Regions from separate parts of the Paenibacillus sp. JL3B1040 genome, predicted to be linked through region 1. Evidence: riboswitches for the same ligand, from Rfam matches in the RefSeq annotation. Region 1 holds a riboswitch; each other region holds the start of a gene.
The links. A riboswitch is a leader RNA that binds a small molecule or an ion and turns the genes downstream of it on or off. The one in region 1 is predicted to bind cyclic di-GMP.
Positions count from the first base shown of each region.

Region 1 (7,452 bases):
ACTTCGTCAAACCGCATTTCATAAACGAGCTTCTTGAACTGCAAGGCATCATCGGCAAACAGCGTAACGCCCCATTCCCAGTCGTCGAGGCCGACGGAGCCGGTGATGATTTGCTTTACTTTACCGGCATAGCTGCGACCGATCAGACCGTGGCTGCGCATCATTTCGCGGCGCTCGTCCATCGACAGCATATACCAGTTGTCGCTGAGATCGCGTTTTTTGTTCATCGGGTAGAAGCAGATATGGTTGGACTTCGGCAGGATCGGCTGCAAACGGGCCATGACCTCCGGGTTCGCCTTCGGATCGCCGCCGCCGGATGCGAGATAATTGCTCAACTCCACGACGCTGACGTAGGAGTACGCTTTGATCGTATATTCGGCAAAGGTCGTTTTGTTGAAGGCATTCTCCAAGGCGTTCAGCTCTTCCAAGCTTTCCCGCAGATGCATGAACACGATATCGGCCTTCTGTCCGACGATCGAATACACGGCAGAACTGCCCGTCTTGGATTCTTCCATGAGGCTCCATTCTTTCAAGAACGTGTGCAGCTCTTCCAGAGCTCCGGCGCGTTCCTCGTCGTCCGCCGCTTTCCAGGCGTTCCAATCGATGGTGCGGAAATCGTGAAGCGCATACCAACCTTCCAAGGTTAAGGTAGCTTCGTTCATGTATAATCACTCCTAGATTCATTCTGATCCTGATTCACGAATCGTCAATTACGCTTCTTATTGTATCGCAAGGAGCACGAACGGGGCAAATTGATTCAACCATTTTTCATGCAAAGTTCATTGCTTCGTTACATAATTTCTAGTAAACTAACTACTAGCCTAATTTTGTGTGATTTATGTTATAGTTTGAGCGGGATTCGTGATCCGAAGATGCCTTATTGAATGATCGTTACAATGAAGATTCAAAAAGGCAGGTTTGGAGCACCGAAGCTTATGCTTCCGAAGTGCGTTTTTTCAAAACGCTTTAGGTTGGATGAAGCCAGGGTCTGAGTAGCGGAGCGTACGTATTGGGTACGTGAGCAACGGAAGACCCGCTGAATTCAAGATTCGATGTCGAATCACCTTCACTGATTTGCTTCGTGATCGAAAGATGCCTTTTTGAATGACCTTTAGAAGGGTGGGGGAGCGATGGGGTGGCTCATCGTACTGGTGCTGATGGTTTTATTCTTCGTCATGATGTTCGGCATCGGGTTTATTTTGAATATGCTGATGAAAACAACCTGGTTTCCGGCATACGTCTTCATTATCGTCATTTTGCCGATCGTGATTTATACGCTGTGGGACCATGACCAGAGCTTCGGGGCCTATCTCGCGTCGTTCCGACTGGTGGATTATTTGACGGCGTTCGCCGGGTTGTGCGGGGCGATCCTGAGCGGGTGGACCATCCGCAAACTGCGGCTGGGCGGGTACAAAATGTTCTAGAGGGAACATGTTCAAAAAGCGTGAGCATCGTCAGGGGGCAGCCTCCTGGCGTCTCGCGCTTTCTTTGCGTTTACCGTTATTCCTGTTGGCCTCGCTTCCACTTCTGGTATTCGAGGAAGTCCTTAAATTCCTTCTTGCTGACGCCCGAAGTCATGGCTTCCTGCACCAGCTCCGACCATTCCGGATCAAGCAATTCGGGTGCGGGGCGGTCGCCATACAATAGCAGGTTGATCGAGACGTTAAGAGCATCGGCGATCTTCTCGATGAAGGAAATGGAGGGATTCGATTGAATGTTGCGTTCGACATTGCTGAGGTAAGATTTGGCCACTTCCGCTTTCTCCGCCAGCTCGGACAAGGAGTACCCTCGGTCTTGCCGAATTTTCTGAATACGCTCGCCAATTTGTTCTGCCATGTAGCCGTCGCCCTTCTATCAGAATAATTTGATGTCATTATATCAAAATAAACGGAATCGGACAAAGGAGTTAAGTCGGAATTTAAACCAAGCAAAGAACACCTTAGTCCCAAGAGCGGGGCAAGGTGTTCTGATTCGGCCATCCGTTATTATCTAATGTCGCCGGCGCCTTGTCTAGCTTCAAACGTCCATTTCAGGTTCAAGGCGTCGCCTTGGAATTGGTTTTGGTCTTGACCGTTGTCCACGAATTCAAAAGCGACGGCCAAGATATCGGTGTTGCCGGCTCTCAGGCCGCTGCGTTCCCCGAGGAAAAATCCTTTTTCAACGGCGTCCGGGGTTTGATTTTGCAGATCGAACAACGTAGTTTCATAAATGACGTCATTCAGTTTGTCTACGTTTTTCAGGATTTTCACTTTGATATGTTTGCCGAAATCGTCCGTGTTGTCCGGTGCGCCGGCTCTATTCGTTACCGTGTAGCTCGTTTTCAGCAGGACTTCTTTAATGTCGAGCGTGCCGGAGTTTTTGAGCTTGAACGAGCGAAGAATCTGATCGCCCGGCTTTAAGTTGCCGATATCCACAATCGCCGTCGGATCGGCGTTGATATCCAGTGTGCCAGCGGCGAACGTGCCGGTCGTTTCCACCGTATCGCTAAAGTAAGCGAACGTGCCTCCGCCGATCAAGGTCAAGCCAAGTGCTGCGGTTGCTACTCCGAAACCTAACGTCTTTTTGATACCCATTTCCTAAATTCCTCCCTGATTTTAAAAAGATTTTTGATATATTGCATCCTTATGAATTCATAAGGAGAACAACCGATGTTCAAACCAGCTCCTTAGACGTCAACTGACTTTAGCGTCGGCATTGGGCTGCGGCTGGTTCGGCTCCTTCTTCGGTTCCTCCAGCCCGGCGATCGCTTTCCAAAGGGTCACGAGCGCGTACAGGAATAAGAGGAGGCCCGGGATAATCAGCAGTACGACATTGCCCGTTTTTGTCCCGGCGAAGCTGAATACATAACCGACATAGGGAACGTTAAACCCGGTATAAACGCCCGTGACGTTCGCCGGGTTCACGGGGGCGGAGTCGGCGGCGTTATTGTTATCCCCTTTGGTCCGGTAAAGCACCTGACCGCTCTGCTCGTCGCGTGTTACCTCGACAATGCGGTGAGTGATCAGCTTATTGTCGATGGAGCGGAAGGTGATGACATCGCCGACGCCAAACCGGTTCATATCTCCGCCGGGCTTAATGGCCGCGACGGAACCGGTAGGGATGGCAGGCTCCATCGAGCCGGACAGGACCGTTTTGAGCTGATAGCCGTAGAAGTTCGGTTCACTGCCGGAAACCTTCGAGAGTACGACCGAGCCGGCCACGGTAAAAAAGGCGACCGCCATCAGGAACGTCAACGCGTTTCCGATCCATTTGCGAATCCGCATGCTTATTCACCTACCTCCGATGAATTTGCGGGAGAGGGAATCGCAGTCCGAGAGGGATCGACTTCGTTCGGCTGATTCCCCTCTTCGTTATCGCCTTCACTCTCTTCCTCGTCTTCGTCATCCGCCGTATTCTCGTCATGAATCGGCAGCTCCTCCTCCGGCTTCGTCAGGACGAGATCCTCCAACGGGTCCGGCTGTACGGGAGGCAGCGGGGGTTCCAACGTCGGCGGGTCACCGCTTGTCGGCGCATCCGGCGGAAGGGCAACAGGGTCTTCGCCAACCGGTGGATCCGGCTGTTCCGGCGAAGGACCATGTTCGGCAGCATCGCCGGGGGCTGGCGGCGGTTCGTCGGAGGAAGCTTCCTCGTCCGCTTTGTTACCGTCCTTAGCGTCCTCCTCCGCAGCGTTATCGTCCTCCGCAGGAGGTTGAACCGCTCCGTTATCGGAGTCGCCCTCCGTCGGAGGGACTTCGCCGTCAGTCGGTTCGTCCGGCGCCGGCGGCTCCTCCCCGGGCTGCTGCGGTTCGCCGCCGCTTGGGTCGGCGTTCTCATCCGGGTTCGCCGGATCTTCGGCTTGCCCCGCTTCTTCTTGGGCTTTCGCTTCCGCCAGCCGCTTCAACCGTTCGATCTCGGCCAGCCGCTGGGCCTCCGCTTCCGCCAACAGTCTGGACCGCTGCGCTTCGAGGCTGGAGAGCTCGGCGGATAAACCGGCGATCGCCGATTCCAGAGAGGCCTGCACGCTTTCAAAATAAGCGAGCGCCTCGCCGTCAACCGGATTGTTTAAGGCGGAATCGCCATCGGCCAACGGACCGGTAAATGCGACGGCGGCAAATCCGTCGACGGAGAGGGCCGGGGCGGACGCATGGATGGAGCGCAAGTAGCCCAGCATTTCCTGCAGCGTGCCGCGAAGCGGGCCGGACAGCCCGCTGCCCTTCAGGAGGTCCTCGAGGCGATCAAGCAGCGTGGTTTGCGTGAGTTCGGCGCAATTCGGCTCCAATTCGATCAGCGAAGTCAACAACCCGTGAAACACGGCGGCGGCAGCGGCGAGCTCCTGTTGCAATTCCTGCCAAATGGACTGGTTCAGGGCTTGCTGCCGCTGCATCTGCTGAATCGTGGCGTGGAGTTCGCTGATTTGCGCCGCTAACCTATCGGCGGCGGCTTCCAACTGCAAGCTTGCGGAGAAATCCGCGGTCGCTTCCGAGCCGCCGGACCCTTCGCCGCCGGAGTAAACCGCGTCGGTTGCGGACGGTGCAGCCGGCGAAGCAGGGGCGGTGACGCCCGCTTCCGACAGAACCGGAGCCGGCGCAGGGATCGTCGTATCTATCGCAGCGCGGGTCAGGGTCGCGCCGATAAGTTTTCCTTTTAAGGTTGCGGCCCGTTCCAGATGCTTGGCCAAAATCGCAAGCTGGCTTTCGATTTGGCTCGGAAACACGCGGCATGCCTTAATCTCCGAGTTGTCCTCGCGTACGCTGGTGAATTCGCCGAAAGTGGTCCCGACCTGCTGGGAGGTCCACAAGAGCAGCGTCGAGAGAATGAATCCGGATTGCAGCGATTTGACCATGTTTTGTTTCTTCCGCTTTTTACGTAATTTGCGGATCACTTCAGCTCGGGTTCTTCGCAGAATAGTCGCTCCTTTCTGGGGAGGGTTCAAATGTTCGTTATTACGTTCGTTATAAAGAACGAATTCCGTGATTCGAATATACCCGAAACAATCGAAAAAAGGAAACTCACGAATTCGGCGATTTGTTCTTAATAAAGAACGATTATCTTGGATTATCTTTAAAAATCTGCCTGATTCACGAAATATCACAGCCTTTTGTTCACTATAGGAAACGAACAGTCCTTGTTACGGCAGCAGGTTATTTTTTTGCCGGAAATGACAAGATCGTAAGCGATCAAACAAAAAAAGCTATCCTTTTCCAAGAAAACGATCGGCCCGGTCTACGCAGAGTGACATACTTTTCAAAACGACGCCGTTATAATAGGGTCTAGGAGAGCTGCTGACTCAAAAGCCCGTGATCCATTGGCATAACAAAGCACCAGTTAAGGGTAAACCTGTTGAAAAGCAGGGGCACAAAGTCTCAGATCTAAGGTAGCGATACTAGGATGGCTGGACTGCCTGGGGACAAAACCAAAATAATGATCTTAGGAGGAGATTGTTGTTGAAGAAGTCCGCCCAGGTTATTGTTTACGATCGGTACCCCGGTAACGTCGATCCGGAGTGGGTGGTTTTGCTCGCCATGGCCAAGGAGGCGGGGATATCCATTGACGAGGTCAGACGCTTCTTGGCCGGAGATCGATCCAAACCGGCAGAGTGGCACCTACATAATGAGTAACTGAAAGCAGGAAGAGGGAGTAAGGGATCGTCCCCGGTCGGAAGAGGGACGGTTCTTTTTTTTGTCTATTCGTGCGTAAAACGTTGTCCCGGAGCGGAGCAGGCGGAAAAAGGGCGATTTTTGTAAGCTGGGGGCGATTCAGGACGATGTCTTTTATGCTAAAATAGAGGAAGTCTATTGGTGCGTGATAGGGAAGGAGCGATGAAGCCGTGCGCATGAACAACCTGCTGCATTTTACCGAAAATCACCGTTATTGCGTATACCGTGACTTCGGTCTCAGTCCCGTTGACGGCAAGATGCTAGGTTTGGTCTATCAGCCGATGGTCGGGGCGTTTGCGATTTCGCTGTACCGTCTGCTGGCGGACCAGATTCCCCAGGAACAGGTTGGATATTCGGAGCTGGAGCAGCAGCGGAAGCTGTTCTTGACCCTAGGCCTGGACCCGAGCGAAAAAGGAAGGAAGTTCCTGATCGAGCAGGCTTCCCGTCTGGAGGCGGTAGGTCTGCTTCAGACGAATCGGCTGTATGTCCCGGACAGCGATGATTATATGTACGAATATGAGCTGCAGGCCCCGTTGGCTCCGGCCGAATTTTTTCGGACCCAGCATTTGACCTTGCTGCTGCGGGACAAGATCGGCAAATTCGCGGTGTTGTCCCTGCGGGAGCAACTGTTCCGCCAGGAGCCGGAGGCGTGGCCCGGCCTTGGCTTGAATAGGGAGAATATTACGGTACCGTTTTACGAAATTTTCGAGCTGAATACGCATTCCATCGATTACGAGCTGGAGCAGGCGATCGCCGAGACGTCGATTGCCAGACAACCGGGCCTTAAGCTGGCCATGGATGAGGAATCGATCAACTACGCGGACATCATCCTCCGATTTCCGCGGGAATCGCGGAATCGAGCGTTCGTCGAGGCGCTCCGGTTCGACCCGGAAGGGATGGGCGTGGTGAATTTTGTCGCCCGTAAATACGATTTGAGCGTGCAGGATTTGTGCCGGTTGCTGGACGAAGACGGCGTATTCGAGCCGGGCGGCGGAATTCTGCTGGATGAGCTCCAGCATAAGGCCAATCTGCAGTTCCGGCAGGGGAAGCGGCGCCAGGAGGAGCGCGAGGTCGCCTTCGGCAAAATCGTCGCGCTGCGCGGCGAGCAGCCGAAGGAGGCGGCCTCTTCCTCCGGCAACGTGGCGGAAGAAGTCGCGGTGCAGATGGAGTATTACGTCGATGTGCCGCCGCAATTCCAAAGCAAATGCGATATTCACCAATACAATATGATGCTTCGCAATGAGCCGTATACCCGGCTGCTGAAGACGTTTTTTCCGGGGACGATTCCGGACAATCTGCTGGACATCTTTGAGAAGATCGATCTCAATTATAAACTGCCCGGCGAAGTGATCAATGTGCTCATCCATTATTTGATGTCGCTGTTAACTTCGGGCGGGGAGCAACGAATTAACCGCAACTTCATCGACGCGATCGCCGCCAACATGCTGCTGAAGCAGATCAGCACATATGAGCAGGCGGTGCAGTATATCCGCGATCAGTCGAAAGTGAAGGATAAAGTGAAAGAGAAGGCGTCCGGCGGCGCTTCCGGCGGAGGACGGGCGCGAGCCTACGGCAGCCGCGGGGCCAAGCCGAAGCCGGAGATTCCGATCGTGGAGCGGACGGGGGCGGAGCCGACGGTTTCCGAGGAAGAGTTCGCCGAATTGATTAAAATGGCGGAGCGCATGCAGTCCGGAAAGCACAAAAAAGAAGTCTGAATCCGTTTGGCTTGGGGAAGGAAGGTGACATACCACGATGGAATCCCTTGGGGAACTGCTCACCCAGATGAAGAACACGCAACTCAAACAACGCTCGGAGG
Region 1 covers NZ_CM169317.1:4,675,130-4,682,581, reverse strand. The annotation lists gene hemQ (hydrogen peroxide-dependent heme synthase) at 1-662, opposite strand, end outside; gene ACZF99_RS21405 (YuiB family protein) at 1,131-1,424, shown strand; gene ACZF99_RS21400 (helix-turn-helix domain-containing protein) at 1,501-1,836, opposite strand; gene ACZF99_RS21395 (TasA family protein) at 1,986-2,573, opposite strand; gene sipW (signal peptidase I SipW) at 2,673-3,263, opposite strand; gene ACZF99_RS21385 (hypothetical protein) at 3,266-4,861, opposite strand; cyclic di-GMP riboswitch class I at 5,300-5,384, shown strand; gene ACZF99_RS21380 (anti-repressor SinI family protein) at 5,424-5,597, shown strand; gene ACZF99_RS21375 (DnaD domain protein) at 5,807-7,351, shown strand; gene dnaI (primosomal protein DnaI) at 7,389-7,452, shown strand, end outside.

Region 2 (7,452 bases), 580 kb from region 1:
GTTCCGTACGAAACGGCCATCTGGCGGAGGCGTCCGTCCAGGGCCGGAACCTGGCTCCTCGTGCGGTGCAAGGCGGGCATTTGGCGGAAGGCAGCGTGTCGGAACACCACCTCGGCGAAGGCGCGGTCGACTCGCGCCATTTGCAGAGGGGTTCCGTGCAAAGCGAACATCTGGCGGAGGAGGCCGTGCAAAGCCGGCACTTGAGTGCAGACGTGGTGCAAGCGGCAAATTTGGCGGCGGACAGCGTGGAGTCCCGGCATCTGAGCGATGCGGCGGTTCATGCCCACCATATCTCGCTCGAAGCGGTAAACGTATGGCATTTGTCTTCTGAAATTCAGCAGCGCGGCCTTCTGCCCGAGGATGGCGTCGGCGGCAAGGACATCCGCCCGTCCGCTATCGGCCGGGGGCATCTGCAGCCGGGCGCGGTGGATGCCGGAACATTGGCCGAGGGCGCCGTGGGGGCCGATCATCTGCAGGCAGCTGCCGTAGGGAACGTCCACCTCGCAGCGGATGCGGTCGGGAGCAGCCAACTGACCGACGAAGCCGTCGGTACCCGCCATCTGCAGCCGGGCGCCGTCGGGGTGCGGCAGTTAAGCTTCACTCCGGTTCAAACCCTGCCGGGCCAGCCGGCACAGCTGCAGTTCGGCATGTCCGCATTTTTGCTGCAGGGCCATGAGGAGGAGACAACGATCACGATCGCTTTCGACGCTCCGTTCGATTCATCCGACTACGTCATCGTTGTCATGACCAATCACTCCGCGTATTACGCCTCGCTGAAGGAGCAGTCGCCCGAATCGGCCGTAATCGCGATCTCCAAACTTAAGGATAGCAGCGTCAACTACGGGTTTGTGACGTGGATGGCCATCGGCAGCGTTCGGTAGGACGACGTATCATGCGCCAGCCGCCGGATCGTTCCGGCGGCTGTTTTTCTGCGTATTCCCATAGATGGAGTGACAAATATTTCAGGCTGTGTGATTTTGCGTACAGCTTTTTTGCGCCAAATTACCTAGTATCTAATGGAAACCGCGCAGCTTTTGTTGCTCTGTTATGTGAAATCATTCACGATGATGTGGGGTGCGGTTTTCGGGATAGACATCGTGCAAGAGGGAGGGGCGTGGGTCGCTTGGAAGGCGGTGTATCGTTTCCGAGCACAGTCGAAAAACAAAGAGACGATATCATCAAGAAGAAGCAGGTTATGTAATTTACATAGCTTGGTGAAATTCACAAGGGAGAGGATCGCATTTGAAAAAGCTGATTAGCCTAACGGTAAGCGCAACATTGGTATTATCATCCTTGTCGCTTACTGTCGGTGTATCCGGTTACAAACTGACCGGCATTGACGTGGTATCCGCCGCATCGGAAACGGAAACGCCAGTCAAAGAAACGCCAAGCAAGACGACTACGCCAAGCAAAACAACGACGCCAAGCAAGACGACTACGCCAAGCAAAACAACGACCCCAAGCAAGAAAACAACACCTAACAAAACGACAACACCCAGCAAGAAAACAACACCCAGCAAAACAACAACACCCAGCAAAACGACAACGCCTGCCAAAACAACCGCTCCGGTTGTTAAACCGGTAGAGAATCCTTATGCCGACGGTGTGTACGTCACTTATGGAAACGCTTATTCTAAAGGGACCGAAGGAGCAAAAGTCACGATCAAGGACGGCAAGGTCGCTGCGATCGAATTGCTCAGAACGAGCCCTAAGCTGATCGATAGAGATGTCCGCAACAATTACAGCGGTCTCTGGAATGCTTATGAGACGATGAAGACCAACCTGCTTGGCAAAACGCAGGAGCAGGCAGCCAAAGTGGACGTTGTGTCCGGCGCGACCCGTTCGTGCGACGGCTGGAAGCTGTCCGTCGATCGCGCTTTCCAAAGAGCGTTGAAAGAGAAACCGCAGGGCGTAACCTATTTTGCCGGCGAGCACATGGGCGTTGATCCGGAAGGTAAATATATGATCTTCGTTACGTTCGACGCGACGAAGCGTACGGCCGTCAAGCTGTATGCGCTTGACGCCAGCGGCAATGCCGTCGAAGAAGCGAACCTGACCGAAGAGCAAGCCGCATTGGTGAAATCCATCGCTGCCGAGCTGCTGGCGAAAGGGACGGACGCCGTAGGACCCAAAGGCCAGGAAGCCGAGTTTAAGGCGGCTGTGAACGCTTATTGGGACGCGGAGCAAAATGCGAAAGTAAACAACGATTCGAAATACATCGACGGGTTCTATTCCGCTTACGGCGCAGCGCGCGATAAAGGCGTGGAGCGAGCCGACGTCTACATCCGCAACGGCAAGCTGGTTGACCTGAAGCTGTACAGACTGGGCTCCAACCTGATCGATCGGGGCGACACGGCATATGCCGATGTGGTGAAAGCCAATGCTCCGATGACGGCGAAACTGCTCGCCAACGGCTCGTACATCGAGAACTTCAGCGACGGCGTCGACGCGATTGCCGGCGCAACCGAAAGTAGCCACAGCTGGAACGTGGCCGTGGAAAGAGCTTTTGAAAAAGCGTTGAAAGTGTCGGGCAAAGCGAAATATTTTGAAGGCACCTTCGCCGGTGTCGACAACCTGTCCAAACTGCTGGTTCTGGCCGACATCAAGGCGGACCAAGTTTCGAACGTAAATGTACATCTGTTTGGTGCAGATGGTAAATTGATCGCAGCCGACAAGCTGACGGAAGAGCAACAAACCGTTGTTGCTCAACTGAACGAAGGCTTGACCCAAAAAGGCGTGAACATGACGCCGATCGTACTTCAAGAGGACTTGTCCCTCGCGGCCAGAGCGGCATTTGCCGACCTGCTGAACAACGCGTCAACAACGCAAGGTACTTACAAAGACGGCACCTACACCGCCTTTGGCGACGCTTATGACAAAGGGACGAACCGTGCCGACGTTACGTTACGCAACGGCGTCATCGTTGGTCTGAAGCTGTATCGCGTTGGGGTAAATATGATTGACCGCGGAGATTCAGCTTATCCTGAGGTTATCAGAGCGATCCCGATCTTGACCCGCGATCTGCTGTTTGCCGGAACGAGAGAGCAAGCGGCGAAGGTCGATGTGGTATCCGGCGCAACCAGCAGCAGTACCGCTTTGAAAACGGCCGTCGAAAATGCTTATAAGAAGGCAGAAATCAACGAGTCGTACAAAACAGCCTACATCAATGGCATTTTTGCCGGGATCAACAAAGACAAATCCGTTTACGTTATGGTAACGGTGCAAAACAACGTGCCGTTCAAAATGGAAGTGTTCTATCTTGACGCGAACGGGAAAATCAAGACGGAAGATCAATTGACCGTCGACGAGAAAGCCGTCAAGACGGAGTTCGAAACGCCGACTGCCGAAGGAGCCTTGCATAAATACGGGTATCGTCCGGCAGCCTTCGGCGATACGGAGGGCATGAAAGCCGTTTCTGCCCAAGTGGTGGACGCCGTGAAGAATGCGCTGGAGAACGCCGGCAGATAATCGCTTTTGCCGGATTTGGCAAGCCTAAAGGCTTGGTGCGTAAAGCCCCCTCGAATCGTTCGAGGGGGCTTTTGTTCGTGCGCATGGAGAAATTTAAAATTCCTAGTTTACAACTTCTGTCCTTGCATGCTAGTATAAATTAACTAAAAAATAGCAATTTTACTAGAAGGGCAAACTTGCCGAAAGTCAAGGACGCAAAGCCACGGGCCTAACGTAACCGTTACCAGGGCAGCCGGGTTTCATGGTAACTTGTGGATGCGATTCTATCTTTCAAACAGTTCTCTTTCTTCGAAAATGCAGCTTTCTCGAGAAAGAGTTTTTTTGTACGAAGAATTTGTCGAATAATAAGTAAAATTGTCGAAAATTGATGTGACGGGGAGAACATATCATGGGAGAATTTGGTGCTTCGGATCCTTTATTGGAGATATATCTTCACGAGAATTCGCAACTGCTGGAACAGCTGGAGCAGTGCATTTTGGAATGCGAGGAAGCGAATGCGTTTTCCTCCGCCGCGATCGATGTCATCTTCCGTATCATGCATACGATCAAAGGTTCTTCCACGATGATGGGCTTCGACAATATTGCGGCATTGTCTCACGTCATCGAGGATCTGTTTGCTTATATCCGCGAACATCAACCCCGAGTAACCGATTATTCGGCATTATCCGATTTGGTGCTCCAAGGTGGGGACTCTATCAAGCTTGAGCTTTATAAGATCAGGCAGGGCGATTCGCCCGACGGCGATTGTGCGCCGCTGATGGGCAGCATCCGCCACCACTTGGAAGAGCTTAAGCACCGGCATGACGGCGGGCGGGACGCTCCCGTCTCCAAACAAGCCGACAGCGGGAGCCTGGACGAGAGTACCGCCCTCGCCGCACATGGTGCCCGCTTGAAAGCAGTCCTGTTCTTCGACGACGACTACAATATGGAAAATGTACGTGCATACCAGGTGGTCCATAGTCTGAAGGAGTGGACCGAGCATTTCAGCTACTGGCCTGATGACATTGAAAGCAACCTGGACTCCGCAGGAATCATCAAGGAGCAGGGGTTTCAGTTGTTTTTCCGCAACGGGGAAAGCGCCGAAACCATCACCGCCTATCTTTCGCAAGCTCCTTGTCTCAAACATCTTGAGATCAGCGAGTATACAGCCCGCGGGGACTTGCCGGAAACCCGCGCTCCTGGCGGATTCCATGCCGGAGGTTATTCTTGAGAGCAACTCCGCAATCGAACCGCCGCTTGTCGAAGAGCGGCCGTCCCCCGGAGCCTCCGGCGTCGCGTCGTTTCCGCCGGAGGAGTCGCAATCGCTGGCCAAGCCGCCCGTTTCGACCGCAACTACGCAGCAGTCCAGTTTCATCAGCGTAAATTTGACCAAGCTGGACGAGTTGATGGACCTGGTTGGGGAATTGGTTATCGCCGAATCGATGGTCACGCAAAATCCCGAATTGGCGGGCCTTGAGCTGGAACAGTTCCGGAAAGCGGCGCGGCAACTGCGCAAAATTACCGGAGAAATTCAGGATAAGGTCATGTCCATCCGGATGGTTCCGCTGGTGAACACGTTTCAGAAAATGCACCGCATCGTCCGGGATATGTGCAGGAAGCAGGAGAAGCTCGTACGGCTCCAACTGGTCGGCGAGGATACGGAAGTCGACAAGAATATTATCGAGCATATCTCGGATCCGATCATGCACCTGGTACGCAACGCCATCGATCATGGCATCGAGGTCCCGGACGAGCGGGCTGCTGCCGGGAAGAACGAGACTGCCACGCTGACGCTCGAAGCCAAAAACGTCGGCGGCGAGGTGCTGATCCTCGTTCGCGACGACGGTCGCGGATTAAACCGGGAGAAAATCCTACAACGGGCCCGGGAGCGCCGCTTGATCTTTCGGGAAGAAGCGGAGATGAGCGATCGCGACATCTATAATCTGATTTTTTTGCCGGGGTTTTCAACCAAGGAGGTCATTACCGAATTCAGTGGCCGCGGTGTCGGCATGGACGTCGTGCTGAGGAATATCGAAAGCGTTGGCGGCAGCGTTTCCGTCGACAGCGCCGCAGGCGAGGGAACGACGATCACGATTCGCATCCCGCTGACGTTGGCGATTATTGACGGGATGAACGTCAAGGTTGGAAGGTCCCGATATACGATCCCGACCACGGCGATCAAGGAGTCGTTCCGGCCTGATCGAAGCAGCGTCGTGGTCGATCCCGAAGGAAACGAAATGGTGATGGTGCGGGGGCAGTGTTACGCCGTACTCCGCTTGTACGAACGATTTCAAGTCACGACCGACGTTACGGATATGGAGGAAGGCATTTTGATCATGGTGGAGCAGGATCATCGGACCTTCTGCATCTTTGCCGACGAATTGCTCGGTCAACAGCAGGTCGTCGTGAAAAGCCTGCCGTCCTACATCCGCAAAATCCGCAACATTCGGGGGTTGGCAGGCTGCACGATGCTTGGGGACGGAAGCATCAGCCTCATCCTCGACGTTGGCGGACTTGCTCTTACATCCTAAAAAAATAAAGGAGAGAACGAGGCCATGACAGACCCAAACGCACAGTTGCAAACAGAGCAAGAGGACGATACGCAGTCGGGAAAGTTCCTTACTTTTCTGATTGGAACCGACGTATACGGCATCGAAATCCGGTATGTCACGGAAATCATCGGAATTCAGGCCATTACGGAGGTGCCTGAACTCCCCGAGCATATTCGCGGAATCATTAATTTGCGCGGCAAAATCATTCCGGTTATGGATGTGCGGCTGCGCTTCAAGAAGCCGTTCCGCGAGTACAATGATCGGACATGCATCGTGGTCGTGGACATGAAGGACATTTCGATCGGACTTATCGTCGACAGCGTGGCCGAGGTCGCAACGATTGCGGAGGAGGATATCGTTCCTCCGCCGGAAATCAAAAACGGCAGCCAGCAAGGTTTTATTAAAGGGGTCGGAAGAGTGGGCGGCGAAGTCAAGCTGCTGCTGGACGGTGACAAGCTGCTGCACCATGATGAAGCCGAAAGTTTAAGTCAACTGTAAGCGAAAACGACAACGGGGGTTATGGAAAATGATGAAGCTGACGATCAAAGCAAGACTTATCCTGTCTTTTAGCCTTATGGTTCTTTCTCTGGCCGGCCTTGGAATGTATTCGATCAACTCGGTCGACCGGGTCAATCTTCAATCCACGGTCATCACCCGGGACTGGCTTCCCTCTATGGATTTGGCGCATTCCATGAATACGCTGATCTCCGATTACCGAATCACGGAGCTGCGAATTATTCTGGCGGTGAGCGACCCGCAGGATCTCAAAGACATGAAAGATCGTTTAGACACGGAAAACGGGAAAATGCAGCAACTGATCAACGGTTATGAACAAAGGGCGAAAGCCGGTCAGGACAAACAGTTGTTTGATACGTTTAAAGAGAGATGGATCGGATACATGCAACTGAGTCAGCAGATCATCGGGCTTGTTGATCAGCATAAGAGCGACGCCGCGATGGAACTTATGCGCGGGCAATCGAAATCGGAGTTTGATCAGGCCACGAATGCCTTGCTCGAACTGGTGAAATTCAATCAGACGAGTTCGCAAAATGCGAGCGATGACGGCGATAAAACGTACGCCGACACCATCACGGTCCTGATCACCATCATTATCGTCATCACGCTGATCGCTATCGGCCTTGCCTTTCTGATCGTCCTGAGCATCACGAAGCCGATCGGCAAGCTGTCGAAAGCGGCTGAAGCGTTGTCGCTCGGCGATGTCAACGTCAGCGTGGATACGAACAGTCAAGACGAAGTCGGTCAGTTGATGCAAGCCTTCTCCCGCATGATCACCAGCATTCGCGACCAAGCGCGGGTCGTCGAACAGGTAGCTAACGGCGATTTAACCGTTCAGGTGAAGGTAAGATCGGAACATGACCTGATGGGGATCAAGCTGCAGGAGATGGTCGAACGCAACAACGAGATCTTGTCCAGCATCAATACGGCGGCGGAC
Region 2 covers NZ_CM169317.1:4,093,687-4,101,138, reverse strand. The annotation lists gene ACZF99_RS18485 (WIAG-tail domain) at 1-881, shown strand, start outside; gene ACZF99_RS18480 (FMN-binding protein) at 1,243-3,468, shown strand; cyclic di-GMP riboswitch class I at 3,628-3,713, shown strand; gene ACZF99_RS18475 (Hpt domain-containing protein) at 3,857-4,678, shown strand; gene ACZF99_RS18470 (chemotaxis protein CheA) at 4,659-5,978, shown strand; gene ACZF99_RS18465 (chemotaxis protein CheW) at 6,003-6,497, shown strand; gene ACZF99_RS18460 (methyl-accepting chemotaxis protein) at 6,526-7,452, shown strand, end outside.
Region 2: linked by a shared signal. The riboswitch ahead of ACZF99_RS18475 (Hpt domain-containing protein) and the one ahead of ACZF99_RS21380 (anti-repressor SinI family protein) in region 1 are both predicted to bind cyclic di-GMP.

Region 3 (7,452 bases), 340 kb from region 1:
TGGTATCGTCTACTGAAACGGACGGTGTCTGTTCCTCGACTAGTAACACAGAAGATTCAAGCGTTGGTGAAGATTCGCCGACAGCTGTTTCCATCTCCGCTCTAACGGAATCCTTTTCAGAAATCGCTCGATGTTTCTTTTTACGAGCGGCCGGTACGGTTCTGTAAATGAAAATCCTCTCATCCGCCGGTTCCGGTAGTTCCAGTTTGGTTACAGGCTTGTTGAAATTGAGCTTGGTCCAGTATCCGGACGGAGGAATCGGAATGCCAGCTTCCTTAATCTGTTTCATTAGATGAGCATAGGGAAGATTATATTTTTTGGCTACTCCGGCGACAGACATTTCCCAGATTTCATCGTATAATTGCTTACGTGTTATTACGATCTCCGAATGCTCTGGCACAGCGTTCACCTCCTTCCCTTCCTTGGATAAGCTCTTTGCAACAGTAGAAATGCGAGCCTTTGGCTCAGACATGACCTCCTGTTCTATTTGCATGGCTTGTTGATTTTCTTCTTCCGCATCAGCAGTACCCGCCGCAGCACTTTCTTTTAGCGGTTCATTCACTGTCTGTGGTGCGAGAATAGCGTCAAATTGTTTGATTCCCCCTATCCCTCGTTTTCGCTTAATAGAAAAACCAGGTCCCGTTTCATTTCCTCGAATTGATTAATAATCGTATTCAAATTTTTCTCGATATTCTCGACCTGGACAGCATTGATTTTTCCGTGGTTATAAGCAATGAGACGTTCCGGCACGATGGTATAGGACCAACTTTCTCTGTAGCGGTCTTCGTTGCGGACCGCAAAACCGATGGGCAACAAGTCGTTGCGCATGCCGAGTGTCAGCATGTTCGGGGATATACCCAAATAATCTGCAGCGATTTTTATTGTGATTTTGGGGATATTTCTGATCTCTTCATCCGAATACTTCACCATACGTTTCACCTCCTTGATCCGGTTCCGACGTCACAATCAGACTGGCGACAATCTATAGAAAGATATTGGTCTTCGGTATACCATAAACTTTCTCGTACAATATTTCCGAAATTCGAAAATTCTTATTCATCAACCACGAGAAGAATACCTAGCATCGGTCATGTCTGTGTATCCAGATGAGTTTGGCTTTGCTGAGAATCGTCTTGGAAGCTTCTCCTATCGAGAAAAAGATATGAAGTTCTCCATATATGACCTAAATAAGTGGGAGTCGCGAAAAGCCGCGCATTATGTTCTTAATTTAGTCTTTAATCCTCAAAATATAATCTATCGAGATATTCAGGATTTTGTCTATTCACTAGTCGAGAAAGAGGTTATCTTTAAAGTATAGTCACAAGACATCGGGCCAATCTGGCCCGATGCTACTTTTGCACAGGGACGCACCATTTGCAGTGGGTTTGTTTATTTATATACTGGCTTCTTTGGACAGGGTTATATATTTTTGAAGGATGTTCATGAGCAACAATATATTCAGGTTTTAACCTTTCTGAAATCCAGCATGCAGAGTTACTGTCATGAGGATCATAGTGTTCAGATATATCGTCTATTTGCCATTGAGGCAATAATTCTAGCGGGACATCACAAACAAAAATAGTGGGGATTCCGGTACTGGATAGCATATCGTGATATTTCCCATATATGTCTTTATCTAATTGTGCAGCAATTGCGGCAAGGTATTCACTCCCCCAACATAAATAGTGTCCGCTTTCGCCCAGGAGTTCTTTTTTAAACAAGCTGAAATAGACATGCTTGGAATCGGAAGGTTGCAGTGTAGGGTCGTAATCCATAACTGTGTTTACTGATATTCCAAATGTGGCAGTGGCAATTTGACGCATTTCCTCTACATTAAAAGGCTTTATGCCCTCTGAAAAGTAGCTTTCCATATCAATAGGACGACAGGCATGATACGCACGAATATGCGTGTAATGTCCAAGGTCAATCCCTTGTTTCTTATTCCCTTTATCATCAGGTACAAATACTTTTTTGTTATTCTCCATCATTCTAACTCCTTCGGCACGTTGCCTGACGGCTCGTGCCATTTTTTGGGGCATGATCTTCTACCGGTAAAGTCAATTCTCATATTCCAACAGAAAAAAACGATCTCAGCTACTTCCAGTCACTTTTGAAGTGAAAGAGCGTATTCCTCCGTATTGTTGAGCAAATCGATTTTTTGCTGCAGTTTGACTACGAAGCTCAAGAAGTCGGTGCTTTTCTTATTTTCCAATTTGAATGAGTTGATGATATTTTTGATGGTTTCGTTTTGCTCGGAGGTTAATTCATCTATAATTAAAATGATCCTTAAATTAGAACGGAATGCCTTGTCCAGCAAGCTGTGAAGATTGTATGAAATGTTCTGTTCTTTGATTTCGGGGTCCAGTTCGTGCATCCACGTCGCTGCTTTGGACATGATCGAATCATCCTCGTTGATGTATTTGATGATTTTTCCGGACCACTTATGAATTGTATCTTCTCTGATTTTCGTGTCTGTAGCAATGCTAAAAGTGGATGCAAACCGCATTAGCTGCGGGATAATGTGTCCATTTAGATGCTCGAATTTTTCCAAACGTGTTTTTTTGTATCGTCCATAACATTCGTATTCAATTAAGTTAACTTGAATGGGCATCGTTTTATTATCGGGAATGAAGCGGACGAGCACTGCATCTGGGTAACCGCTGATCCCAGCGATCATTTTGTTATTAGCATCTTTTTTAGGGGCAGTCATAAACATTCTGTTTTGTGGGATAAGCACGGACCGATGCTCGGAAAAATCATCGAATAAATGATAAAAGTTAGCGTTGACCAGCGGCTCCAGTCCTTTGATTTTGTCTGTTTCATTCTCAAATTTGACCGTGACATAGGTGCTCGTGATGTTGATTTTAACATCGGGAACAGTGTTCAAGACTTCTTGGTAATTTTCTTCAGTCACCTCATCCGTGGACCACTCTTCAGCATCAGAAGGGTTACCGTTGCAGTTAATCGTAAAAGGCTGTTCGAATTTGAACAGATCATTGGTTCGATTTTGTTCAAAGCCAGTCTGAAGCAACTGCAGAGCCGTCTCATCGGTTATGGTTTTTGCGGATTGCACATATTTGAGGCTCCAATACTTTCCACCGGCTTGCTCCAGAATGCTGATGTCAAACGGTTGGCAGTATTCGATTTCGCAAAGAGTGAAACATTGAGGATATTGATCGCTGTCTTTCCAAGGCCGAAAATCGGTAGGTTCTTTTAGTTTACCGCGAGCTCCGCATAGTGATTTATTTCCTACTTTCACTACAATATAGACCCGGTCATTCACGTTAGCGACTCTTTTCGTAAAGCCGGCTACTTGTTGATTGACGCATGTATAATAATTTTCCAAAGAAGTTCCACAATGTAAGATACGCTCTCCCATGTCCATCATCCTTATCTTATGATTAAATTACCAATTTCGACATGGTTAGTAAAAATCCTTTCTGGTGTAGTAACTGAAAGAGAGAAGGGTTTGTTATGCATAGAAATATACCTATTGAAGTTTAGAAAAATATTAAGAAAGAGGATGGTACAATGCTAAAATCATTTGATATACCAGATACTGATTTTGATGGTTTACGTCTTTTGTTAGAACAGTTGACCTCTGATAAGGTCGAAGTACAAAATTATTTAGGTGGAAGGTCGCTAAGAAAAGTTGAAATCAATTCTGCCGAAGGAAAAGTTAGACTAGACTTACGTTCAGAGCTTTATTTCCATTAAGGTGTCTATTATCAAAGCCTGATTATTGGTGTTATTGCATTGGCCCCTGAGCGGATGGGGATTGGGACAATAGTGATCGAATGGTTAAAAAATTATGCCAGAAGCAAAGGTTTTGAACGAATTTGTATCGAAAATGCTAACACGGAGGCGAGTATTGGATTGGCAAGGAAAATGGGTTTCATTAATGTCCCTAGTAGTCCAATTATTCAAGAGGTTCTCAAAATAGAGGCGTCGCCTGATTATCATTTACTGCTAGTAAGATCATAATTACTTTTTATAGTATATTTTAGATCTAAAAAGTACCCCCAACTTCGAGAGAGTTGGGGGAGTTAATGCTTACATTGATCATTTCTGTAATATTCCGATACTCGTAACAAATTATTGGCTAACCTAGAACTTGGTTTCGGTTGATCACTCCCATTTCGAATTGATTTACAGCATCATTCTATGGTTAGATACCTAGACCGTATCCGGCGAATGCCTATAGTCAAACGCCCTTTTTACCATTTTTGATACAAAGCCAGATTCGCAGGACTTTGGAGTTCTTCGAAAACTCCGCACGGATGGCCTGTTACAGAAAAACAAAGAAGAACCCCAAGCGAAAAGGGCAAGGGGTTATAAAGCAGGTGATTTGCTTTGATTCTAATTTATGAACAAATGCTTGCACATGTTACAGAAAACGAAAAGTCGCTGCTGTTCGAAATCCATATTTCCAATTCGGATATTACGATTTCGAGATGAAAATAAATAAGGAAAGTTTTGTAACTCCATTCTCGCAAAAGCTGGAATCTTCTAGTATAATATGTCTATAAAGCGAGGATTAGACAGGAATTTGGACTATATCTTCCCGCTTGTTATTAGGACAAAGGTCCGTTTTTCGGTCGAAACTGTGCTTCTATTGCTTATCTTAATGAAGGACTTGAAAAGAGGGAGGGATTTTGATGTCGAATCTATGTTAGGTAGTAGCACCTGGTGGCTGTTAAATGACATTATAGTGGTCAGGTGAGGGATTCGATCATCGCCATGGACGAATGGGTTATGAAGTAATCTCCGATTGGTTGTCCAAATAAATATGAGCTGAAGGAAAAATGGCAAACCCGCTCGAAAGACGGGGACGCAAAGCCACGGGTCTGCGGCCGTAAGGCTATGATCGCCGGGTTACCCTAAAAGGCAGGCTTCTGGAGAAAAGGCACGTTAGGGTACGTGTCTTTTTTGTCGTCTATGTCCGATTCCGAATAAGCCGAGGAACCTCATCGAGGGAGGGAACTGAAGTGGTGCTTGTATTGTCATTATTGTTGATGACCGCCATTCTGCTATTCACCAATCCGAGAAGCGAGCCAAATCGTTGGGCCGGTTCAGTCGCTTTTTTCTCTGTACTTGGAGAGTTGACTATCGCCATAGATGAGAAGATAATTCCCGCAATTGTCCCTTTGGCAAACGATTCAATTATAGCCGGACTGGAATGGGTAAAAGAGTTTTTTTACTTCTTAGCCTTGTACATGCCTCCTTATTCGTTGTTGATGTTCAGCTTGAGCTATGCGGGATGGTTTCAACGGCGAAAGGGTTGGAAGCGCTCCACAATCGTTGGGGCACTGATCCCGGTTCTGATCATGTTTCTTCTACCTTCAGAGGCTTCACGTGATACACATCCGATACCGCTCTGGGCGATGATTTATTACGCTACCGCAGCAGTGCCATGCTTGAGGTTGGCATACCGTGAAGTTGATGAGAGGATCAGACAGCAACACCGTGTGGTCTGTTGGATTGTTGTACCGTCGATCAGTTTTGTACTGCTTTTCGATTATATTCTGCCTTTGCTCCGATTCTATCCGCCCTTTGATACCAAACGTGCTGTTTTAACGGCAGTATGCATTTGCTTTTATGTATTTGTTGTTCGTTACGGTGTATTGGGTGTCCGAATCCGATTGGAATCTACACCCCAAGAACCATATGGGAACACTCCGCTTATATTTCAATTCTATCATGCTTTAAAAAGTGAACTGGGAAAAATACAGGTCGCAGCCAGACGTATATTTAATCTTGCCCAACAAACCGAGCAACAGGAATTGTATCGGGACACATCTCATCTAATCGATGCAACCGAGCGGATAATAGCAATAGCTTTCCGTTTTCGTCATTCATCACAACAGTTGGTATTATACGAGCAGTCATGTATTATAAATGAACTCGTTGAGCAACTATTGGATAGCTTGGCGGGAGAATTTTGCAGCAAGAATCTTAAAGTCCGAAAAAAATTGGATGAATCGATTGTTTTGTATTGTGATTCTGTTCACGTGCAACAAGTCATGAAGAACCTCTTCTATAATGCCATTGAAGCGATGTCCGAAGGAGGGTGTCTGACTATAACGTCTAATCTCTCGCAAGAAACGATGGATATTACCGTTCGTGATTCCGGTTGCGGCATCGCTCCGGAAGCCATGCCATATATATTTGAACCTCACTTTACAACCAAATCGAACGAAGGGAATGATGGATTGGGGTTATTCTACAGTCATGAAGTCATGCGACACCATCAGGGGTCCATCGAGGTACAAAGTCTAATCGGAATCGGTACGTCATTTACGCTTCATTTTCCCATCCAAAGAGTCATTCGTCATTCACCGTCATTGAACCGATGGGAGGGAGACCATGAGCAAGATCAAAGTACTATTGGTGGAAGACGATCCGGTGTGGAACGAATATATATCCGAAACGGTGAATCGGGAACAGGATTTGTTTTTGGTCGGAACGGCTCAGACGAAAGTCAATGCAATTCGCATTGTCAGTATGTTAGACATTGATGTGGTGCTATTGGATGTGGTGCTGGATGGGAAAAAGGCAGACGGGCTTGACGCGGCGCTCGAGATTGGCAGCATGAGTAATGCGAAAGTCATCATGCTTACAGTATTAGATCAGGCAGGGATCGTTTCTGAGGCGTTCGGCAACGGTGCTTTCAATTATATTCTCAAGACGGCGCTTGAAGATATTCCGGAGGCTATTCGAGCCGCATATGCGGGCCTATCCTCCATTCATGCTTCTGCCGCAGGCGTGCTTCGATCCGAGTTTGTACGAATGAAGCAACAAGAAATGCGCCAAAAATTAACGCGAACCGAAGTTGAAATCCTCCGTTTTATTCACAATGGTCATACCCGTTCCGCAATTGGGGAACATTTGCATATAACAGAGAGTACTGTCAAAAAACATGTGAACCGAGTGATTCGAAAACTGAAGGTGCACACCGGCAGGGAAGCTGCCAAGAAAGCAAAAATGAAAGGGATATTATAGCGTCCATGTGTATTGATATTGAAAGTCGCGAATAGCACCTAACCATTACAGGTTAGGTGCTATTCTATTTAATTGGCATCTATTTAGGTACAGCACTCTCGTAGAAAACCATCGAAGAACTGAGGCTGTCGTGCGTGCCAATCCGCCAGGGCCTGCGTAGCCAACCGTCGGTTGATTTCTGACGGAACACTTATGCTTTAGTATCTATCTTTTGTCCGCGATACTGATCCTGTATCTCTGACTTGTGCTGCTGATGTACTGTTTCAGTATGTTGGTGATTTGACGATATTTTCTTAGTCCCTCCGTGCATATTTTCCATCCCGCAATTCCTTGGCATTGCTGAACTCGACACACCGTTTACTGCCATAGATATTCCTCCTCAATCAATTTTTGCTACTCGTTTATCGTAGCACTTATTTGTGTCGTTCCTATGTGGATTTAATGTAGTGA
Region 3 covers NZ_CM169317.1:4,337,977-4,345,428, reverse strand. The annotation lists gene ACZF99_RS19615 (hypothetical protein) at 1-562, opposite strand, end outside; gene ACZF99_RS19610 (hypothetical protein) at 604-930, opposite strand; gene ACZF99_RS19605 (hypothetical protein) at 1,350-1,985, opposite strand; gene ACZF99_RS19600 (hypothetical protein) at 2,105-3,379, opposite strand; gene ACZF99_RS19595 (hypothetical protein) at 3,532-3,717, shown strand; gene ACZF99_RS19590 (GNAT family N-acetyltransferase) at 3,772-3,984, shown strand; cyclic di-GMP riboswitch class I at 4,798-4,883, shown strand; gene ACZF99_RS19585 (sensor histidine kinase) at 4,989-6,518, shown strand; gene ACZF99_RS19580 (response regulator transcription factor) at 6,406-7,002, shown strand; gene ACZF99_RS19575 (hypothetical protein) at 7,193-7,369, opposite strand.
Region 3: linked by a shared signal. The riboswitch ahead of ACZF99_RS19585 (sensor histidine kinase) and the one ahead of ACZF99_RS21380 (anti-repressor SinI family protein) in region 1 are both predicted to bind cyclic di-GMP.

Region 4 (7,452 bases), 2.3 Mb from region 1:
GTTGCGGCTGTGACCGTTTGAAATCCTTCCTGCTGCAAAAAAGGCTCCATAAATTCGATGACTTGACGCTCATCGTCGACAAGCAGCAAGGTGTGCGGCATTGGTGGTTGTCCTCCCATGCTTGTTTTTTTTTCATTATATCCGCTTTTCCCCCGCTTTCCATCCCGCTCGGGGAATTTCACGGAACCCGTAAAGGATCGTCACAAGTTCACAACATTTGACGGTTATGATGAGACCAACCCCGGAAGGAGGAGGAAGCGAGATGGCCGGAATCGGCTTGGAATTGAAAAAATCAATGCTCTGGAGCGCCTGCTTCGCTGGACTGATGCTCTTGGCCTCTTGCGGATATAACGAACTTCGTTACCCGGAGGAAGTCGATATGAGCCAAATGCACCACGGAGTCGAACATGGAAATGCCGCTAGTCATAGCGGCCATGAGGATCATGCTGTGCCCGGAACCGGCGAGCCGGCTGCTGCGGTATCCTGCGCCGAGTTGAAGGAGGCCGAACCCGCCGCGGGGGAGCGGGTGAGGAGTTATGAGCTGACCGCGGCAAAGACCGTTCTAACCTTGGACAATGGGAAAAGGACGGAGGCCTGGACGTTTAACGGAACCTCGCCCGGCCCGGAGCTGCGGGTCAAGGAAGGGGAACGCGTGAAAGTAACGCTAACGAATCGCGATATCGGCAAAGGGGTGACGATTCACTGGCATGGCGTCATCCTGCCCTGTTCCCAGGATGGTGTGGCCGGCGTCACGCAGAATGCCGTTTGGCCGGGCGAGCAGTTTACCTATGAGTTCATTGCCCGTCACCCCGGAACGTACTGGTACCATTCTCATCAGCAAAGCTCGGAACAGGCGGGGAAAGGGCTGGTCGGCCGGCTGATCGTCGAACCGAAGCAGTCAGATTTCGACTACGACCTTGATTACGCGGTCACGCTGCAATTGCTGAACGATAAGCTGAAGCTGACCAATGGCCGAGCCGATGGTTTACGTCTCGATGCAGCCCCCGGAGAAACGGTAAGGCTGCGGCTGATCAATGCCTATAGCGAGGTGCAGTGGATCGGGGTGGCCGGTGCGGAGTTCCGGGTGATCTCGATCGACGGGCAGGACTTGAACGGCCCGGAGGCTCTCAAGGAAGAGTGGATTCCGATCGGCGGAGGCCAGCGATACGACGTGCTGTTCACGATGCCGACCAGCGGGCAGGTCAAAATGTACAACAGAGAGCATCAAGCCTGGCACATTCTGTTGGGGAGCGGGCCCCAGCCGAAGCCGCTAAGCAAAGACGCGCCGTCATTCGATTTCACGGATTACGGGACGCCGCTTGCGGACGGGATTACCGCGGACATGAAGTTCGACCGGGTTTACGATCTAAAGCTCGGCGTCCTCGATATTAACGGCAAGAAGTTTCATGAAATTCCGCCGCTTCTAGTCAAGGAAGGGGAGTGGATCAAAATCCGTTTCAAACATACCTTTGGTGGTCCGCATCCGATGCATCTGCACGGACATCTCTTCAAGATCTTGACGAAGAACGGCAAGCCGCTGACGGGCAGCCCCATCTATGCGGACAGCGTGCTCCTGTTCAGCGGCGAAGAATATGAAGTGGTCTTCAAAGCGGATAATCCCGGCTTGTGGATGGAACATTGCCACAATTTGGGGCATGCCGCCAACGGGATGACGATGATGGTGAACTACGAAGGGGTGACTACGCCGTTTCGCGTAGGCACCAAATCGGGCAATCTCCCGGATTAACCAATCAGCGAAGATGGAGGAGGAATTTAAGTGAAAAAAGCACTTTGGCTTATCGCGGCGCTAGCCGGCGGTTTGATCGGCGGATTGGTGCTCAGCGAGCTGATCGCCATCACCGCGGTCACCTTGTTCAGAGGGGACCTCTCCTGGCTGAGAGGCATTAAATATTTGCCGCTCGTCACCGCGGCGCTGGCCGGCATCTTGGTGCTAAAGCGGACCTCGCGCCGCGGGAACCGCTAAGACATTTACGCGCCGCTATAATATTCGCCCAGAAACTGCCGAAACCGGCGCGCGGCTTCGGATAAATATCGGCGCTCCAGCCAAGCGACGGAGAAAACGCGCCGGCACACCGGGCTTTCGATCCGCAGCATCGAGTAGGGAGGACGTTCGTCCTTCCGACATGCCGGAACGAAGGCGACGCCCAGTCCGGCGAAGACGAGGCTGCCAAGCGCGCCGGGTTCATCCACCTCGCAGACGATGCGGGGGCGAATGCCTGCGGCCAGGCAAAACGCTTCGTTGATCTTGCGAAACGGGTGGCCCGCTTTATATTCAATGAAAGGTTCGTCCGCCACGTCCTCGAGGCGGACGCTTTTGCTTGCCTCCAGCCGGTGGCCGGGCGGGACGGCGAGAAACACCTCGGCGTCCAGCACCGGCAGCTCTCGCACTCCCGGATGATCAAGCGAGGAAGCAGTGAAGCAGAGATCCACCTCGCCCTTCTCCAACAGCTCGATCATTTCCGCAATGGATGCCGGCGACGTCTGCAGGATGCGGAAGTTCACCTCGGGATAAGCTTCGCGGAAAGCCCCGAGCGCAGCCGTAATGCGTCCCAGCGTATTCGTGGCCAAATGGATGCTGCCGCGCTCCATCCCCGCCAGATCCGCCACCTCCTGCCTTCCCTCTTCCAGGATGTCCAGCGCTGTCTCGACCTTTTTCAAAAAGGCTTTGCCGAAGGCGTTCAGCCGAATCTGACGATTTTGCCGATCGAACAACGGGACCCCCAAATCCTCCTCGAGCCTGGCAATCGTTTTGCTGAGCGCCGGCTGGGCGATATGCAGCTCTTGGGCGGCTCGGGTCATATGCTCCAAATGGGCGACCGTGCGAAAATACTCCAATTGCAGCAACTCCATGCGGATGACAACTCCTCTCTTAAGGGAATTTGATGATTAATATCCTTTAGGTTATGAATACATAAATTAATATATATTTTTCATTATTAATATTCAATCCTACAATAACTTGTGAGGAAATCGATAGGGGGGACGATACGATGAAAAATGCCGATTCATCCGAGGCACGCGAGAAGCTGATCCGCATTTTGGCGTTTACCATGATCTTGTCATCCATGGGGGCAACGATGTTTAATATCGTGCTCCCTGAAATCAAAGGTGAATTCGGCTTATCCGTCACTCAAGTCAGTTGGGTTTCGACGGCATATGCTCTGATTTACGCCATCGGCGCCGTGATTTACGGGAAGCTGGCGGATGCTTTTCAGTTGAAAAAACTGCTGACGTTCGGGTTAATCCTGTTTTGTTTGGGTTCAATGACCGGATTGTCGGCTCAGGCGTATTGGATGGTCTTGCTGGGCCGCGTGCTGCAGTCGGCCGGCGCGTCGGTGGTTCCCGCAGCCGCGATGATCATTCCGGTGCGGCATTTTCCTGCCGAGCGCCGCGGATATGCGCTGGGAATTACAGCCACGGGGCTGGCGATCGGGGGCGCGATTGGGCCGGTCGTATCCGCGCTGCTGGTCAGTCTGGTCGATTGGCGATGGTTGTTTTGCATCCCGATGCTGATGCTGTTTACGCTGCCGTTCTACCGCAAATACCTCAGCGATGAGCCGATTCGGGCCGTTCGGATCGATTGGCTCGGCGGAGGGGTGCTGGGCATCACGGTCACTCTGTTATTGCTCGGCGTAACCTATGGGCGATGGGAGCTTTATTTAGGCAGTTTGATCGGGTTTCTCCTGTTTCTATGGCGGATCCGCCTAGCTCCGCAACCGTTCGTGGATCCGCGATTATTTCGGAACACGGGCTATGCGCTGGGTCTGCTGTTGTCGGTGCTGGTCATGGGGATCGGCTATGCGCTGCCGTTCCTGACGCCGCAGCTGCTGGCCGAGGTGAATCGGCTGCCTGCCGGTTGGATCGGATTTGCCATGGTGCCCGGGGCTGTTGCCTCGGCGATCCTCGGCCGCAAAGGGGGCAAGTTGGCGGATGCCAAGGGCAATTCCTTCGTCATCTATGTGGCTTCCCTGCTGCTAATCAGCTGTTTTGCCCTGATTTCGGTGCTGTCCGGGGCGGCGGCGGGCTGGATTGCGGCGATTCTGATCCTGGGCAATGTGGGGCAAATGTTCATGCAACTGGCGTTGTCCAACACGATTTCCCGCACGCTGCCCAAAGAGCAGACCGGGGTAGGCATGGGTCTGTTGTCCATGTTGGGCTTTTTGTCCGGCGCGGTTTCGACCAGCCTTTACGGCCATGCCGTGGATCACGGCTCGTCGTCGCACTGGAATCCGCTGAATCCGTTTGAGGGCTCTGCCGTGTATGGCAATATCTACATGGTTTTGGCAGTGCTTCATATCGGAATCCTTCTTTTTTACTATTTTTTCTTTAGTCGAGTCGGACGATCCCGCAAGGAGGAATCGATAATGAGGCAGGTCTAAAGACCTGCATAAAAGACGGTTTTGGAGCCGAGTAGGATGAATCCGGATTAACAAATGACATGATCTGTGCCGATACAACTTCTAAAGAGCTTTATCCGATAAAGGCAAACCTGTCGAAAGGCAGGGACGCAAAGCTATAGGGCCTAAGATAGTTTGGCAGCCAGCTACCGAAGGGAGTTTTTTTGTCATGAGAAAGTGGATATCCGTAACGCTCGCGATCATTATTGGGTTCGGAGGAGCCGGCGCAATTCCGGTTCAAGGGGCGGAAACCCCGGGCTGGATCGATAAAACCATGGTGGATCAGGGAGCGATCCGCATCAACTATGACGTTAAGACGAAGATCAAAACCAAGCTGCAGATCGCCAAGGGCGAGGAGAAATACACCTACACGTTAACACCCGGAACGAACGGAGAGACGTTTCCGCTTCAACTGGGGAACGGAGAGTATGCGGTCAGTCTTTTGGAACAGCTTAAAGGGACAACGTACCGTTTGGTCCATAAGGACACGGTCAAGCTGCAACTGAAGGACGAGAAGCAGGTGTTTTTGCATTCCACGCAAAACGTAAATTGGGAACCGGACGGCCGCGCGGCGAAAATCGCCAACGAGTTGATTCAAGACGCGGTCGGAACCGAGGAAAAAGTTCAGATCATCTATGATTATGTCACCAGCACCATCAAGTACGACGACAGCTTGGCCTTCAGCGCCACCTCCAGTTACCTGCCCGATCTCGACCGGACGCTGACCCGGAAGAAGGACATTTGCTATGGATTCTCTTCCTTGTTCGCGGCGATGCTGCGCAGCGTAGGGATTCCGGCCAAATTGGTGATGGGGACCTCGGATTATGTCAGTACCTATCACGCCTGGAACGAGGTTTATGCAAACGGTCGCTGGATCACGATTGATACTACGGCGGACGCGGGCTGGAAAGGAACGACGACCGCTTATACGATGATCAAAGATCCCGCGAAATATAAGGCCGAGAAAATATACTAAGTTGCGAACCCAATCACGCCGGTTGCGGAATACGCGCCGCTTCTGACATTTCGATCCTGTTTGCCGGGTCGGGTGTCGAAGCGGCTTTTTTGCGTTCACCGTTCCTCCGATTCCCGCCAACCGATCAGGATTGTTCAGAAGTTGTATAGACTCCCTGTTTATACTCCTTGCAAACGTATGTCACAACAAAGCACGCCAAGCAGGGAGAGGTTCAAGGTGATGAATGTTGTCGCTCACTTTAGGGACGGTTCCCGCGGCATGGAGCTGGATACCTTTCGAGAGATCGAACTGACCAAGCAACTGAGAAGATACCGGCAAAGAGGCTTTTATATGAACTACCGGAAAAATCGAATCGGAATCGTGGCGACGCCGGACGGCCCCGTTTTTTTTGGCAACGGGCAGGTTTACCTTTTGCGGGAGCAGCCGTTTCGATTTTGGCTCCACCAGCAGAAATGGAGAATCGGGTTTCGCTTTGAATGGAACGGCGAAATGAAGCTGAGCTTCACCTATCCCCGGATCGTTTACCGCGATGGCCGAACGTGGGAGGTTGACGAATTTCGCGATTTTTGCTGCTGGTTGGTGGAAGCGGTGAAAAAAAACAATTTTATGGATTTCTATACCGTAAAAACCCAAGAAAGACAGAGTTATCGGGCGAAAAACGCCGGTCAAGTCAATGAATAATATCACTTATAACCAAGGGGACTTGGCTTTATTTGGTCGATTGTCGAGGAATTGTTTAGAATGCTGAAATACGATGGTCATGTTGCCCACCACAACGTTTCGAGAAGGAGGTAGGGAGAAGCGTCGTTTGAACACATCGATATCGATAGAAAAAAGGAGGCAAAAACACGACTTATGAAACGCAAATTCATGGCCATCATTATGGCTGCTGCTCTTGTTTTTCAAGGGACATTCGGAGCGGGAGCCACTCTGGCCAGCGCCGATTCGGAAGGAGCCCCGAGCGATGCCGCCGTCAGCGCCACGGATACGGTCACTGACGCGGTTTACGGCCCTGATGGGCGGCAGGGAGCAAACATCCTGCTCGCGGCTTCCGTGAGTCCGGTCATTACGGATAATCTTATTACAAACGCGGAAATTCGCAATCAAAAGCCCGAATATGATCCGGCTACCGGAGATTTAGTTATCAAGGGGGATCGGATTCAGGATATCCGGCCGGCGGTTAAGGATGAAGTGGCTGTCATTTACACATGGAGCTTCCCGAATGAATCCCACGGTTATGGGGACGGCTCTACCTTTACTTTTCAATTGCCTGACAAATTTAAAATCGGGCAGCGATTGACAGGCGATCTGGATGGTGAAGTTGGAGAGTATACGGTCGAACCCGACGGGGAAGTTACTTTTACTTTTAACGACAGTATTGTCGGGCAAAAGCTGAAAGGCTACTTTTACGTGTGGGTCAGCTTTGACGAAAACAAGTTTGGGGATGGCTTAGAGCAGCAGATTGACTTTAGTTCCAACGGGCTGGGAATCATCGATGTTCATTTTGCGAATACGGCCGAGGATAAGCTGAAAAAATCGGGGAAGGCAAACCGAAACGGCTTTAACTCCGACGAAATCGAGTGGACGATCGATTTCAACCAAGGCGAGAAGGAGATCCAAAATGCCGTCCTCGCGGATACTTTGCCGGCAGGATTAGAACTCGCTGGCCCGATCGAAATTCGCAAACTGCAGGTGCAGATTGACGGATCGGTCAAAGAGGGAGCTGTGGAACGTACGGAAACGGCGTTTCCGATTTCGCTGGGCGATATCCATGAAGCCTACCGAGTGAAGTACAAGACGAGTGTAGAGGCGCCAACCGCAGAGCCTTTTACCAACCGACCTTATAACAACGAAGTAGTGCTTACCGGCGACAATATCGAGGATAGCAAAGCTGCCGGAAGCGTGAGAATCAGCTTTAACGAGCCGTTGAACAAGGTAAGTAAAGCTTACGATCCGGTGACCCAGCGCATTACCTGGAAAATCGAGTACAACTATAACCAGCAAACGCTGGAGCCGTTTAATCCGGCCGATCCCAACAAACCGAATGTCGCGTGGCTC
Region 4 covers NZ_CM169317.1:2,332,597-2,340,048, forward strand. The annotation lists gene ACZF99_RS10365 (response regulator) at 1-101, opposite strand, end outside; gene ACZF99_RS10370 (multicopper oxidase family protein) at 263-1,747, shown strand; gene ACZF99_RS10375 (DUF5957 family protein) at 1,778-1,984, shown strand; gene ACZF99_RS10380 (LysR family transcriptional regulator) at 1,990-2,871, opposite strand; gene ACZF99_RS10385 (MFS transporter) at 3,012-4,400, shown strand; cyclic di-GMP riboswitch class I at 4,494-4,572, shown strand; gene ACZF99_RS10390 (transglutaminase-like domain-containing protein) at 4,588-5,394, shown strand; gene ACZF99_RS10395 (hypothetical protein) at 5,611-6,075, shown strand; gene ACZF99_RS10400 (SpaA isopeptide-forming pilin-related protein) at 6,250-7,452, shown strand, end outside.
Region 4: linked by a shared signal. The riboswitch ahead of ACZF99_RS10390 (transglutaminase-like domain-containing protein) and the one ahead of ACZF99_RS21380 (anti-repressor SinI family protein) in region 1 are both predicted to bind cyclic di-GMP.